DNA from 3 places in the Pseudomonas sp. TE21394 genome. Region 3 is predicted to be linked to each of the others. Evidence: riboswitches for the same ligand, from Rfam matches in the RefSeq annotation. Region 3 holds a riboswitch; each other region holds the start of a gene.

Region 1 (4,466 bases), 310 kb from region 3:
CCCTTGTCGAGCACCGCCAGGCGGTCGCAGGTAAGCGCCTGGTTGAGGTCATGCAGCGCCACCAAGGTAGTGACCGCCAGGGCTTGCACCTGGTGCAGCAGGCTCAGCTGGTGCTGGATATCCAGGTGATTGGTCGGCTCGTCAAGCAGCAATACCTGCGGCCGCTGCGCCAGGGCGCGGGCGATGTGCACGCGCTGGCGTTCGCCACCGGACAGTGAGCCCCACAGGCGCGTGCGCAGGTGCAGCGCGTCGAGGTCGGCCAAGGCCTGCTCGACGATGGCCTGGTCTTCCCGCGAGAACGGCGCCAGTGCCGACAGCCAGGGGGTGCGGCCGAGGGCAACGGCGTCGAATACGCTGATGGCATCAAGGGTGTCGGCCTGCTGTTCGACCAGCGCCAGGGCCTGCGCAATACGCCGGCGGGGCAACTGCGCCAGCGGTTCGCCCAGTAACTGCACGCTGCCGCTGCCTGGCTTGCGCAGCCCGGCAAGCACCTTCAGCAATGAGGATTTGCCGGAGCCGTTGGGGCCGATGATGCCCAGCGTTTCGCCCGCGACGACGTGCAGGTCTATCTCGTGTAACACAGCATTGCCGCCAAGCTGCAGGCCCAGGCCCTGGCAACTCAGGGGCGAAAAGTCCACAGTGGTCATGGCGGTCATGGGCGCCCCCGACGGCTGACCAGGATCAATGCGAACACCGGTGCGCCGATCAGTGCGGTAACCACACCCACGGGGATCACCTGGCCAGGAATCAGGGTGCGCGACAGGATGTCGGCGGCGATCAGGAACAGTGCGCCACCCAGCGCGCTGGCGGGCAGCAGTCGGCTGTGCCGTGGACCGAGCAGCAAGCGCAGCGCATGGGGAATCACCAGCCCGACGAAACCGATGGCACCGACGATCGATACCATGACGGCGGTGACCAGGGCTGCGCAACTGATCAGCAGCAACTGGGTACGCCGTACCGGTATGCCCAGCGATGCTGCCGAGTCGGCACCGAAGGTAAACGCATCCAGTGTGCGGCGGTGCCACAGACACACCAGCAGCCCGAACAATGCCACTGGCATGGCCAGCCACACCGAAGGCCAGCGCACGCCGCTGAGGTTGCCCAGCAGCCAGAACAGGATGCCGCGCGCCTGCTCGGCCGTGGCCGACATGGTAATGAGCAGCGCGGTGAGGGCATTGAACAGTTGCGAGCCGGCGATGCCGGCAAGGATGACCTGGGCGTTGCCGCTGCCGCTGCCGGCCATGCGCGCCAGCACCAGCACCAGGGCGAACGCCGCCAGGGCGCCGAGGAAGGCGCCGGCGGACATGCTCAACGCCAGGCTACCGAAGCCCAGCAAGCCGACCAGCACCGCACCGGTCGAGGCGCCGGCGGACAACCCCAGCAGGTAGGGCTCGGCCAACGGGTTGCGCAACAGCGCCTGGAGCACCACGCCGCAGGTGGCCAGGCCGGCGCCGCAGGCCGCGGCAACCAGGGTACGGGTCAGGCGGTAACTCCAGACGATCCCGGCATCGATCGGGTCGACCGGGTAGCCGGCCTGCCACAGCTGGTTGGCCAGGACCTGGGCGACCACAGTGGTTGCCAGGTTGCTCTCGCCGATGGCGGTACCGGCCAGCACGGCCAACAGCAGCGCCGCCAGGGCCATCGCCACGGAGAATGACAGACGCATCATCACTGGCCTGCGTTGCCGCTGGCGAAGGCGGCGGACAAGGTCTGCAGGCCGCTGAACAGGCGGATGCCAGCCTGCATGGCGTCGGCATCGAGGATGATGATGCGGTTCTGCCGCACCGCTTCCATGTTGCGGGTTACCGGGTCGCTGTGCAGGAATGCCAGCTTCTTCTGATAGTCGTCGGCGGGGTAGCGGCGACGGTCCATGCGGGCGATGATCAGCCAGGTGGGGTTGGCCTTGGCCAGGGTTTCCCAGCCTACGGTCGGCCATTCTTCGGTGGACGTCACCACGTTGCGCACGCCGAGGGTGCGCAGCATGAAATCGGCAACACCCTGACGGCCCGCTACGTAGGGTGCGATGCCCAGGTCGGCGCTGGAGAACCAGAACAGCGCCGAGGTGGTGGACAGGTCCTTGCCGGCCAGCTGTGCCCTGGCACTATCCAGGCGGCCTTTCAGCTCGGCGTTGAGGGCACTGCCGCGCGCCTGGACATCGAAGATCTCGGCCAGCTGGTTGACGCTCTTGTAGATGCTGTCGACCTGGAATGCCTGCAGGCGGGTGCCATCGGCACCGACCAGGTTGTCCTTGCCTTCGCAGTCCGATGGCAACAGGTAGGTGGGGATGTTCAATTCGTCGAACTGTTCGCGGGTGGCTACCGCGCCCTGGGCCCCGACCATCCATTCGAACTGCACCGTCACCAGTTGCGGGCGCTTGCCGACCACCGCCTCGAAGCTGGGCTCGTTGTCGGCCAGGCGCGGCACCTTGGCGTTCTGTGCCTGGTACTCGGGCAGTACGTTGTTGAACCACAGCGAGGTGCCTGTCAGCCGGTCGCCCAGCCCCAGTGCGTAGAGCATTTCGGTACTGGCCTGGCCAATGGTGACGACGCGTTCCGGTGCCTGGACGAAGGTCTGCGGCTTGCCGCAGTTATCAATCGTCAGCGGATAGTGGGTGGCTGCGGCCTGGGCCAGGCCAGTGAGGCCGAGGCTGGCAAGCAGGGTGGCGAAACGGGGCAGCATGCTGGGCGATCTCCTATCGGACAGTTCGGGTGAGGAACGCACGGACAGGCATCGCCGGGCCCCTGCTGACTGCAGGGGCAACACTGATGGCCAATCCCGGACACCCCGCCGGTTGGTGAATGTAGGCCGGCAGGTCTCCTGACTGATGCGTCATGGCCTGGCTCCGGCCTTCCCGGGTCAACGACCCAGTGGCATTGGTGGAGCAGGCTCGGCACCTACAGTTGCGGGGGCAGTTCCGTTTGGCCCGTTGCTTGGGCCTGGGATTCCCTATTGATTCCGTGATGGAAACCGGCGGCCGGCATGGTAGACCATCGTGCCGCCAGGTGAAACGCTTTTCACAAGTACTTCAGCCAGCCGATGTCACGCCGCCGCGCCTTGAGCCGGGCGAACCAGCGCACTGGCAGGTACAGTGAAACCGCCAGCAGCACCGCCCCCAGCCATACGGCAGTGATGCCATCGAAACCGAAGTAGTCACCCTGGTTGCGGCCGTACAGCGCCACGCTGGCCAGGTACAGCAGCTTCAGCACATACAGGTGCAGCAGGTAGAAGAACATCGGCGCCGCGCCGAATACCGCCAGGCCATTGATCCAGCGCGCCTGGCCGGCGCGTTCGAAAGCGCGCAGCAACAGCAGGCCGCAACCCAGGGTGAGTGCCAGGAACAGTAGCGAGGGCGGGTACTTGGTGATGTTGAAGAAGCTCATGAGGGTTTGCGTAAGCGTAGGGTAAAGGCTCCACGGTGCCTCGCCGTAGCCGTTGAACAGGCGCAGCACGACAAAGCCAAGCAACGCGGCCAGGCCGGACCGCAGCAAGCGTTGCTGGCGCTGAGCAAGATCGCTGCTGCGGGCGAACCAGGGGCCCAGGCCATAGCCCAGGGCGATCACGCCGATCCACGGCAGTACCGGGTAGGAGGTGCGCAGGCGCAGGTTGTCGGAGACTTCCAACCAGCCCCGATCATGCAGGATCGCCCAGGGGACATGCAGGGCAGATCCGACATCGAAGTGCACAGTGTCGAGCAGGTTATGCCCCGCGACGAGGGTTGCGCCCAGGCCGATCAGCGCGCCACGTGGCAGCCACACCAGCAGCGACAGGGCGATCATGCTGATGCCGATGGCCCAGATCACCTGCAGGTAGATGACGCTTGGCGGCAGCTGGAAAGTCCAGGCGAAGTTGACCAGGGTGAATTCCAGCACCACCAGGAACAGACCGCGCTTGAACAGGAATGCCGAGACATCGCCGCGGCCCTGGTGCTTTTCGCCATACAGCCAGGCCGACAAGCCAGTCAGCAGGACGAACACCGGTGCGCACAGGTGGGCCAGGGTGCGGCTGAAGAACAGCGCGGGCTCGGTGGTGTCGATGGCCATCGGATCGCTGACCTGACGATGCAGGAAAAAGGTCTCGCGCACGTGGTCGAGGAGCATGAACAGGATCACCAGGCCGCGCAGGGCATCGATGCTCTGCAGGCGCTGGGTGAGCAGGGTGGGGGTGGCACTGGCGCTTGTCATGGCGGGTCGCTGTAGGAATGGATGTCAAATGAAACGTTATCTTATAACTAATTGCTCCCAGGTTGGTAGAGGTTTTTGCCCGTGCCGGCCTGTTCGCGGGCAGGCCGGTTCGGCAAGAAGCGCTTAGCGCCCGCGTCGCCGCGAAACCCGCGCCTCGATATTCTTGCGCCCGATCAGCAGCGGCGGTTTTTCCACTACCGGTTCATCCGCGAGCCACTTGTACATCACCAGGCAGTCCACCAGCCCGAGGCTGGCATGGCGATAGGCCTTGGGCAAACGGCCAAC
Region 2 (4,466 bases), 120 kb from region 3:
ACGTTCGCGCTCGAGTAGTAGGCGCAAGGACAGCCGGACGATAGGGTGGTCGTCAACGATCAGCACGGTTGTCATGAGGAAAACTCCTGTCAAGATGTGGTCCGCTTCCTGGATCACTCAGGAATACGTCAACAAATCGGGTTTATCGGACGCGCTGCACGATACGACCATTCTGTTCGTTTGGTAATACCGAGTATAGAAATGTTGAAAACCTCCGCGTTTATTGTTGAAAAGTCCTACAAAGGAGGGGAGGCACCGCCCTGGCAAAGCGGCGATGCCGGTTTTTCAGGCCGGGCTGGTGCAGGCGGGATGTGCCTTGTTCACGCGCTGGGTGGAGGCGGGACTATTGGCCAGGGCCTGGCCGACCCGTGGCGGGCGGCCCACCAGCTGGCCGGAGCAGTTCGGGCAACGGCCGTGGAAACGGGTTTCAGCACAGGCGCGACAGAATGTACATTCGAACGAGCAGATCAGCGCGTTGGTGCTGTCGCCTGGCAGGTCGGTATCGCAGCATTCGCAGTTGGGGCGTAGCTCCAGCATTGGCATGACTCCTGTTCGCAGGTGGGAACACGGAGTCTGCTACGCCTGCGACGCGCCTGGCAATGCTCACTCGCCAGGGCGGTAAAGATGGGCGTGCCCGGCACGGTACAAGGCCGACTCGGCAAACGGTGTGTCGCCCAGAACATGACCGACCAGGATCAGCGCGGTGCGCCGAAAGCCCTTGGCTGCCAAGCGCTCGACGATATTGCCCAGGGTGCCGCGCACCCAGTCCTGGTCTGGCCAGGTGGCGCGATGCACCACCGCCACCGGGCACTGCGCGCCGTAGTGCGGCAGCAACTCATCGACAATGCGCGGAAGGTGCTTGACTCCCAGGTGAATCGCCAGGGTGCTGCCATGCCGCGCGAGGTCGCCCAGTTGCTCGCCAGGCGGCATTGGCGAGCTGTCGCCATAGCGGGTCAGGATCACCGTTTGTGCGACTTGAGGCAGGGTCAGTTCGCAGCCGAGCAGGGCGGCGCTGGCCGCTGTGGCGGTGACTCCGGGAATGATCTGGTAGTCGATGCCCAGTGCCTGCAGGTGGCGGATCTGCTCGCCAATGGCACCGTACAGGCTGGGGTCGCCACTGTGTACCCGGGCGACGTCACGGCCTTGCTCGTGCGCATCGCGCATGGCCGCGATGATCTGTTCCAGGTGCAGTTCGGCGCTGTTGATCACGGTATCGGCCTGATGGCCCTCAAGCACCGCGGCTGGCACCAGCGAGCCGGCATAGATGATCACCTGGCACTGGCGGATCAGCCGTTGCCCCTTGATCGTGATCAGTTCCGGGTCGCCGGGCCCGGCGCCGATGAAATAGACCGTCATGATAGTCCTTGCAGGAAGTTGCGGTGGAACGTTCACCAGGCCAGGGCGAGGGTGGCCGGCCCCAGTACCTGGCGGGTCAGCAGCAACCTGGCGGTACCACGGCGCTCGCTGGCCAGCGCCAATGCTGCGCTTTCTGCGACGCCCCAGCAGCCGCTGTGGGCATGGGCGGCGGCAGAGCGGTGGCTGAGCAGCGCTTCGTAGGCTTGCAGTTGCCGGGTATGGTACAGCACCAGCGGCACAGCAAGGCGTGCGGCCAGCTGTTGCAGCCCGGGCTCGTCGGCTTTGAGGCTGACGCTGGCGATGCCATGCAGGTCGGCAAGCGCCAGGCCCCGGTTGTTCAGAGCCTGGCGCAGCAGTGCTTCCAAGGCATCCGCCGGGCAACCCCGGCGGCAGCCGAAGCCGGCGAAAAAAGCCCGCATCAGGCCCGGCGGGTGCGGCGGAACAGCCAGGCGCTGAGCATACCCAGAGCCAGCCAGAAGGCGGCATTGGTCAACCAGGAGGCCAGCTTGAACTGGGCTTCCAGCGCTTCAGGGGCGAGGCTTGCATGCACCTCGGGTTGTGGCGCGCCAACCACATGCGGGATTACCAGCAGCGCGGTGCCCAGCACTTTCAGCAGCCAGTGGCGGGCGAACACCAGCAGGGCCAGGCCAGCGGCGGTAGCGCTCGCCGTGCCGACCCACCAGGCCTGGCGTTGCCCCAGGTCGGCGGCAGCGGTGCCTGGCAGTTCCGGCGGCAGGCCCAGGGTAGGGGCCAGGCAGAACACGGCGAAGCCCGCCAGGCCCCACAGTGCCCCGGTGCCGATACGCTGCGGTTCGCGCAGGCTGTACAGGGCAGCCAGGATCAGGGCGAAGCCGACCGCGACCACCAGGTTGCCACCGGTGGTCGACAGTACCCGTTGCCAGCCGTCTTCCGGTGACCAGGCTTCGGCGGCGTGCTCATGGGCTGGCACCTCGCTGCCATGTTCGTGATGAGCCGCTGGTGCCGACGACTCGTAGGTTTCCGCTTGGAGAATCAGCGGGGCGACCCAGAAACTTTGCAACAGGGTCAGCAACAAGGCCGCAAGCAGCCCGCTGAAGCCCGCGGTGCGGGCAATGCGCATGATCATCAGGCGTACTCAGTGGCAGGGGAAGGCGGCGCTGTGGCGGGTGTCGTGGGCAGCGTTGTGCACGGCCTCGATGTGTGAGAAACCAGCGAAATACACCAGGCACAGGCCCAACAGGCTGGCGCCGACGGCGATGACGACACGCTGGCTGAGGGTGACCGGGGTGGTAATGCTGTGTTGCTTGGCGCTGGTGACGGGCATGACGCGTTCCTCTGCTTTTTGGGGCAACGGGCAAGCGCGGCAGCCCCGGGCGTGACTACCCAGGGGAATGCAACAGCGCCCGCCCACCGCGGGGTGTTCATGAACGCCAGGCCGGTCTCCGGGCTTGCGAGGAGGAGCCGGGCTCCTGGAAAGCGTCACCTTCCCATGCCCGCCTGCGGGCTCAGTGGTATTGACGCTTCGCTCGCTTACCGTTGCGGGGGCAGCACCGGCTTTGTCCGGCCCTGAGCGAGGGCCTGTGACGCACCGGTTTCCCGTTTCACCCCAAGGGGGCACCTGAACGCGAGGTGTAAGAAGAGCATGGGTTGGGCGTGGCGTCAATCGCCAGCACCGCTGCGACCCCGCGTTGCGCCGCGCGGGTGTAGCACAACCCGGCCAGGTGCGAAGGGCTGGATCAACCGCGCGCAAAGGCTGCCAGCTTGTCGCCATCCAGCCGGTAGCGCACCCACTCGTCCTGCGCTTCGGCCCCAAGCGACTGGTAGAAGCCTATCGCCGGCTCGTTCCAGTCCAGCACGCTCCATTCGAGCCGTCCGCACTGGTTGGCCACCGCTTCGCGGGCAATGTGCCGCAGCAATTGCCGACCGGCGCCGTCGCCGCGCTGTTCCGGGGTCACGTACAGGTCTTCGAGGTAGATGCCGTTGCGCCCGAGCCAGGTCGAGTAGCTGTAGAAATACACGGCGAAACCGATGGCCTGGCCGTCACGCTCGCAGATCAGGCTGTGCACTGTGCTGCCCGCACCGAACAGGCTGTGCTCGATGTCGGCAATACTGGCGACCACCTCGTGGCGGGCGCGTTCGTACTCGGCCAGCTCGGTGATGAAGGCCAGGATCTGCTCGGCATCAGCGGCGACGGCAGGGCGAATGGTGACGGTCATGGCGGGGCTTCCTTGGGCACATGTTGGCGGTACAGTGATGTGTATCTATGTATTTTATTGAAACTGTACCAGTCGCCAGCACGGCGACTCCGTTAGTGTGACAGCACTGATGAAGAAAATGGAATGCCCACCATGCTTGCCTCTGCCGACCTGCTGACTGCCTTCGTGCTGTTCGCCTTCGTGTCCTCGATCACACCGGGGCCTAACAACACCATGCTGCTGGCCTCGGGGGTGAACTTCGGTGTGCGCCGCTCGATTCCCCACGCCATGGGCATCAGCGTCGGTTTCATGGTGATGGTGCTCGCCGTAGGCCTGGGCCTGGGCGAGGTGTTCAAGGCCTGGCCGGCGCTGTACACAGTACTGCGCTACAGTGGCGCGGCCTACCTGCTGTATCTGGCCTGGAAGATCGCCACCTCCGGGCCGGTCGGCACGGCCTCGTCCGCCGCCCGCAAACCGCTGGGCTTCTGGGGGGCTGCGGCGTTCCAGTGGGTCAACCCCAAGGCCTGGGTGATGGCGGTCGGAGCCATTACCACCTACACGCCGGCGCAAGGCTATGTAGCCAATGTGATCGTGATTGCCGCCCTGTTCGCCCTGGTCAACCTGCCCAGCGTCGGGGTATGGGTGATGTTCGGCAGCGCCCTGCGCAACCTGTTGCAGAACCCGCGCTGGCTGATGCTGTTCAATGTCCTGATGGCCTTGCTGCTGGTTATTTCACTGTACCCGCTGCTGTTTGTAGAATCGGCGTTTTCCTGAGCCCGCGAGTACCCCAAGCCGATGCAGTTGCTTCCCTGGTCACACCAATGCGCTGAAGGCTTCACCCTGCGTGGCTGGCGAACCCCGGCCAGTGGCCGGCCGCTGCTGCATTTCCTGCACGGCAACGGCTTTTGCTGCTTGTCCTACCAGCCCATGCTGATG
Region 3 (4,466 bases):
ATACACCGCAGTGCGCGGCAAGGGCTGTGGCTCGTCCCACGGATAGTCGCGGCCCAGCCACTGGCTGGCCAGGCAGTTGAACAGGTTGATGGCATTGGCCTTGCCGCCCTGGCGCAGGTAATGCCAGAGGCGCTCGGCCTGCTCGTCGCTGACGGTGCCCAGGCGGGTCAGCTCCGGGTCCGGGCGATCATCGCCCGGCACCAGGATCAGCTGTACGCCACGGGCAGCCAGCTCGACCAGTTGCTCGACACCATAGCGCCAGTAACCCACGCCACCGTGCAGCGACACCAGGATGAGTTTGGCATGGCGCAGCACCTGGTCGACGTACAGGTCGACCGAGGCATGGTTCTGCACCTGCATCGGGTTGGCCAGGCGCAGGCTGGGAAAATCCTCGGGCAACAGCTCGGCGGTATCAGCGAGCAATGCCAGGTGCGAATCGCCGCTGCAGAGGATCACCAGCTCGGCGGGGGTCTGGCCAAGGTCGGCAATGCTGTCATCCGGCACGAAGCCGCCGGGCTGGGTCCGCAGCAGGTGCATGGGTCAGGCGCCCAGGGCCTGGCGCAGGCGTGCTTCCAGACGGGCAGCGTCGAGGTCCTGGCCGATCAGCACCAGGCGGGTGATGCGTGGCTCGTCGGCACGCCAGGCGCGGTCGAAGTGCTTGTCGAAACGGGTACCCACACCTTGCACGAGCAAGCGCATCGGCTTGCCCGGGATGGCGGCGAAGCCTTTGGCGCGCAGGATGCCGAAGTCGAACACCAATTGGGTCAGGGCATCGAGCAGCAGGCTTTCGTCGGCCTCTGGCAAGTCGATCGAGATCGAATCGAAGGCGTCGTGGTCATGCTCGTCATGGTCATCGCCATCATGGTGCGCATCGTGGTGGGTGCGGCGGCCATCGATGTGCGCCTCGGCTTCGGCGCCCACGCCCAACAGCACGTCCAGTGGCAGCTTGCCGCTGCTGGCTTCGATCACCTTGACTGCCGGTGGCAGTTCTTCGGCCACTTCGGCGCGGACCTTGGCCAGGCCCGCAGCGTCGATCAGGTCGGCCTTGTTCAGCACCACCAGGTCGGCGCTGGCCAACTGGTCGGCGAACAGTTCGTGCAGCGGCGACTCGTGGTCGAGGTTGGGGTCGAGCTTGCGCTGGGCATCGACCTGCTCCGGGTAGGCGGCAAAGGTGCCGGCGGCCACCGCTGGGCTGTCGACCACGGTAATCACCGCATCGACGGTGCAGGCATTGCGGATTTCCGGCCACTGGAACGCTTGCACCAGTGGCTTGGGCAGGGCCAGGCCGCTGGTTTCGATGAGGATATGGTCGAGGTCGCCGCGGCGTGCCACCAGCTCGCGCATGACCGGGAAGAACTCTTCCTGCACGGTGCAGCACAAGCAGCCGTTGGCCAGTTCGTAGACCCGTCCGCTGGCTTCCTCCTCGGTGCAACCGATGCTGCATTGCTTGAGGATTTCACCGTCGATGCCCAGCTCGCCGAACTCGTTGACGATCACCGCGATGCGGCGGCCCTGGGCATTGTCGAGCATGTGCCGCAACAAGGTGGTCTTGCCCGAGCCGAGGAAGCCGGTGACGATGGTGACGGGAAGCTTGGCCAGTGTTTTCATGTCGCATTGCCCTTGGCAGATTGGCGCGGGCATGCAGGACGACAGCCGCAGGCCAGGCCAGCCGGGCTTGTTCGCCACCGGATCACCCCGCCCGGTTGAAAGTCGAAAACGTGACGAGGCAGGTCTCCTGGCTTGCACCACTCCAGTTGCACGCCGCTGCGGCAGGCTGGCAGGACGACGCCTTCCCGCGCGCTGGCGCAGTGGCTGTGTCGATCCGTTGTCGATGCTTACAGTTGCGGGGGCAGCCGCGGCTCGTACCGCGTTCCCGTCTTAGCTTCGGCCTGGCCGAAGAACCTCGAAGTGGCAAGGCTACGCAGTGGTTGGCGGGTGGTCAACCATTGGCTCGCCGCGATTCTTTTGGCGCCTGTGAGATCGAGCGCCGCCCGCGCGGCGCTCGATCTCACAGGCGCCGATAATAATATGACAATCACCTTGCAGCCTCGATGCAGTACCTGCGCCTGCAGCACCCGCAAACAATGCATCGCAGGCTGTCAATTCGTGACTGGCCGTTCCCGATCTGCCGCGGATGTATTATGGTGGCGTGGTGCGCGTATAACAGCAGCCCGATCGATTGGGCACTTGCAAGACAATGAGGGTGTCATGAGCAACGAAAGCATTAACTGGGACAAGCTGGGTTTCGACTACATCAAGACCGACAAACGCTACCTGTCCGTATGGCGCAATGGCGAGTGGGACAAAGGCACCCTGACCGAAGACAACGTGCTGCACATCAGTGAAGGCTCCACGGCCCTGCACTACGGCCAGCAATGCTTCGAAGGCCTCAAGGCCTACCGCTGCAAGGACGGTTCGATCAACCTGTTCCGCCCGGACCAGAACGCCGCGCGCATGCAACGCAGCTGCGCCCGCCTGCTGATGCCGCAGGTGCCGACCGATGTGTTCATCGAGGCGTGCAAGCAAGTGGTCAAGGCCAACGAGAAGTTCGTCCCGCCACATGGCAAAGGCGCCCTCTACCTGCGCCCGTTCGTGATCGGCACCGGTGACAACATTGGCGTGCGCACCGCCCCGGAGTTCATCTTCTCGATCTTCGCCATCCCGGTTGGCTCGTACTTCAAGGGCGGCATGAAGCCGCACAACTTCCAGATTTCCAGCTTTGACCGCGCGGCCCCGCAAGGCACTGGCGCGGCCAAGGTCGGTGGCAACTACGCCGCCAGCCTGCAGCCGGGCGCTGAAGCGAAGAAAGCCAATTTTGCCGACGCGATCTACCTCGACCCGCTGACCCACACCAAGATCGAGGAAGTCGGTTCGGCCAACTTCTTCGGCATCACCGCCAACAACGAATTCGTCACCCCGAAATCGGCCTCGGTACTGCCGGGCATCACCCGCCTGTCGCTGATGGAACTGGCGCAATCGCGCCTGGGCCTGACCGTGATCGAAGGCGATGTCGAGATCAACAAGCTGGACCGTTTCGTCGAAGCTGGCGCCTGCGGTACTGCTGCGGTGATTACCCCGATCGGCGGCATCGAGTACAACGGCAAGCTGCACGTGTTCCATGACCTGGAAAAGGTCGGCCCGATCACCCAGAAGCTGTACAACGAGCTGACCGGTATCCAGAGCGGTGATATCGAAGCACCGGCTGGCTGGATCGTCAAAGTCGCCTGAAGCGCCTTGGTGGAATGAAAACGGGGCATGCCAGCAATGGCATGCCCCGTTTTTGTTGCATTCATGGAACTTGCGCGCTCCTACAGGTTTCGTGTCGGGCTGGTGAGTTGTACAGCACGGCGCTGCACGAACAGGTGCCGAGCCCTGTCGAACACCCAGTTGTACAGCACGGTGTAGGGCAGGATGATCACGAAGAAACCCAGCTCCACCATGAACGCCTGTACCAGTGAAATGTCCAGCATCCACGCCGCCAGCGGCAGGCACCAGACCACCAGCCCCGCCTCGAAACCCAGGCCGTGCACAAACCGTGCACGGCCTGTCCAGTGGATCCGCTCAAGCCGCACATGGCGATCGACCAGTGCGTTATAGAACATGTTCCACAGCATCGCGATCAGCGACAGCATCACCGCCAGCGTCCCCGTGGTTGCCAGCGACTTGCCCATGACCCATGACAGCAGCGGCGCACACAGCAGCACGGCGAACACTTCATAACCAACGGCATGAACCAGGCGTTCAATGAGAGAAACGTTTTTCATGGCAAAGCCCATCATGTTTGCGTGAGTCGTGCTTCCCATTTTCTTTGCTAAAACTGATACTCGCGACATAGCTACCATCGGTTTTATCAATACTATGCGCTACTCACCCGAAGCTCTGCTCGCCTTTGTCGAAGCCGCATCGCTGGGCTCGTTCTCTGCGGCCGCACGCAAGCTGCGTAAAAGCCAGTCCACCATCAGCATCGCCATCGCCAATTTCGAGGCCGATATCGGCTGCCCATTGTTCAACCGCAGCGGTCGCCACCCGACGTTGAACCAGGCGGGCCGACAAGTGTTGAGCCATGTCGAGGCGATTCTCGATGCCAGTGCCCAACTTGATGCCTTGGCGATACGGCTGTCGGAAAATGTCGAGGCGCTGGTGTCCGTGGTGATGTCGGACAGTTACAGCGTCACCTTCCAGGGCGCGCTGATCGCCCGCTTTGCCGAGCGATATCCGCATACCGAGCTGCGCTGCGGGCCGTCAGAAGATGCCGACGTGATCGAATTGATCCAGCAGGGCCTGGCACAGATCGGCATTCTGGCCGCGCAACCTGCATACCCCGCCGATGTGGCCGTCGCCCGCTTGCCGGAACAGGCGGAGTTCGGCGTGTACGTAGCCAGCGGTCACCCGCTGGCGGACCAGGCCCCGTTGCAGATGCGCCACCTCGAAAGCACACGGCAGCTGTACATCAAGACCTATGCCCC

Evidence for each region. Region 3 has a riboswitch for cobalamin ahead of cobW (cobalamin biosynthesis protein CobW). Riboswitches for the same ligand answer to the same signal wherever they lie in the genome.
Region 1: another riboswitch for cobalamin. It lies ahead of ACVWZT_RS23910 (ABC transporter substrate-binding protein); the one in region 3 lies ahead of cobW (cobalamin biosynthesis protein CobW).
Region 2: another riboswitch for cobalamin. It lies ahead of ACVWZT_RS22020 (CbtB domain-containing protein); the one in region 3 lies ahead of cobW (cobalamin biosynthesis protein CobW).

Annotation. Positions count from the first base shown of each region.
Region 1 covers NZ_JBSRZR010000001.1:5,211,572-5,216,037, reverse strand. Annotated here, with positions in the region: gene ACVWZT_RS23920 (ABC transporter ATP-binding protein) at 1-656, opposite strand, end outside; gene ACVWZT_RS23915 (FecCD family ABC transporter permease) at 653-1,669, opposite strand; gene ACVWZT_RS23910 (ABC transporter substrate-binding protein) at 1,669-2,679, opposite strand; cobalamin riboswitch at 2,791-2,987, opposite strand; gene ACVWZT_RS23905 (DUF1624 domain-containing protein) at 3,015-4,181, opposite strand; gene ACVWZT_RS23900 (N-acetyltransferase family protein) at 4,305-4,466, opposite strand, start outside.
Region 2 covers NZ_JBSRZR010000001.1:4,790,131-4,794,596, reverse strand. Annotated here, with positions in the region: gene ACVWZT_RS22045 (response regulator transcription factor) at 1-75, opposite strand, end outside; gene ACVWZT_RS22040 (DUF1272 domain-containing protein) at 286-537, opposite strand; gene cobM (precorrin-4 C(11)-methyltransferase) at 604-1,356, opposite strand; gene ACVWZT_RS22030 (cobalamin biosynthesis protein) at 1,389-1,775, opposite strand; gene ACVWZT_RS22025 (CbtA family protein) at 1,775-2,461, opposite strand; gene ACVWZT_RS22020 (CbtB domain-containing protein) at 2,471-2,659, opposite strand; cobalamin riboswitch at 2,752-2,972, opposite strand; gene ACVWZT_RS22015 (GNAT family N-acetyltransferase) at 3,072-3,551, opposite strand; gene ACVWZT_RS22010 (LysE family translocator) at 3,675-4,304, shown strand; gene ACVWZT_RS22005 (alpha/beta fold hydrolase) at 4,326-4,466, shown strand, end outside.
Region 3 covers NZ_JBSRZR010000001.1:4,905,392-4,909,857, forward strand. Annotated here, with positions in the region: gene cobN (cobaltochelatase subunit CobN) at 1-537, opposite strand, end outside; gene cobW (cobalamin biosynthesis protein CobW) at 541-1,608, opposite strand; cobalamin riboswitch at 1,709-1,921, opposite strand; gene ACVWZT_RS22495 (branched-chain amino acid aminotransferase) at 2,209-3,228, shown strand; gene ACVWZT_RS22500 (multidrug/biocide efflux PACE transporter) at 3,309-3,764, opposite strand; gene ACVWZT_RS22505 (LysR family transcriptional regulator) at 3,859-4,466, shown strand, end outside.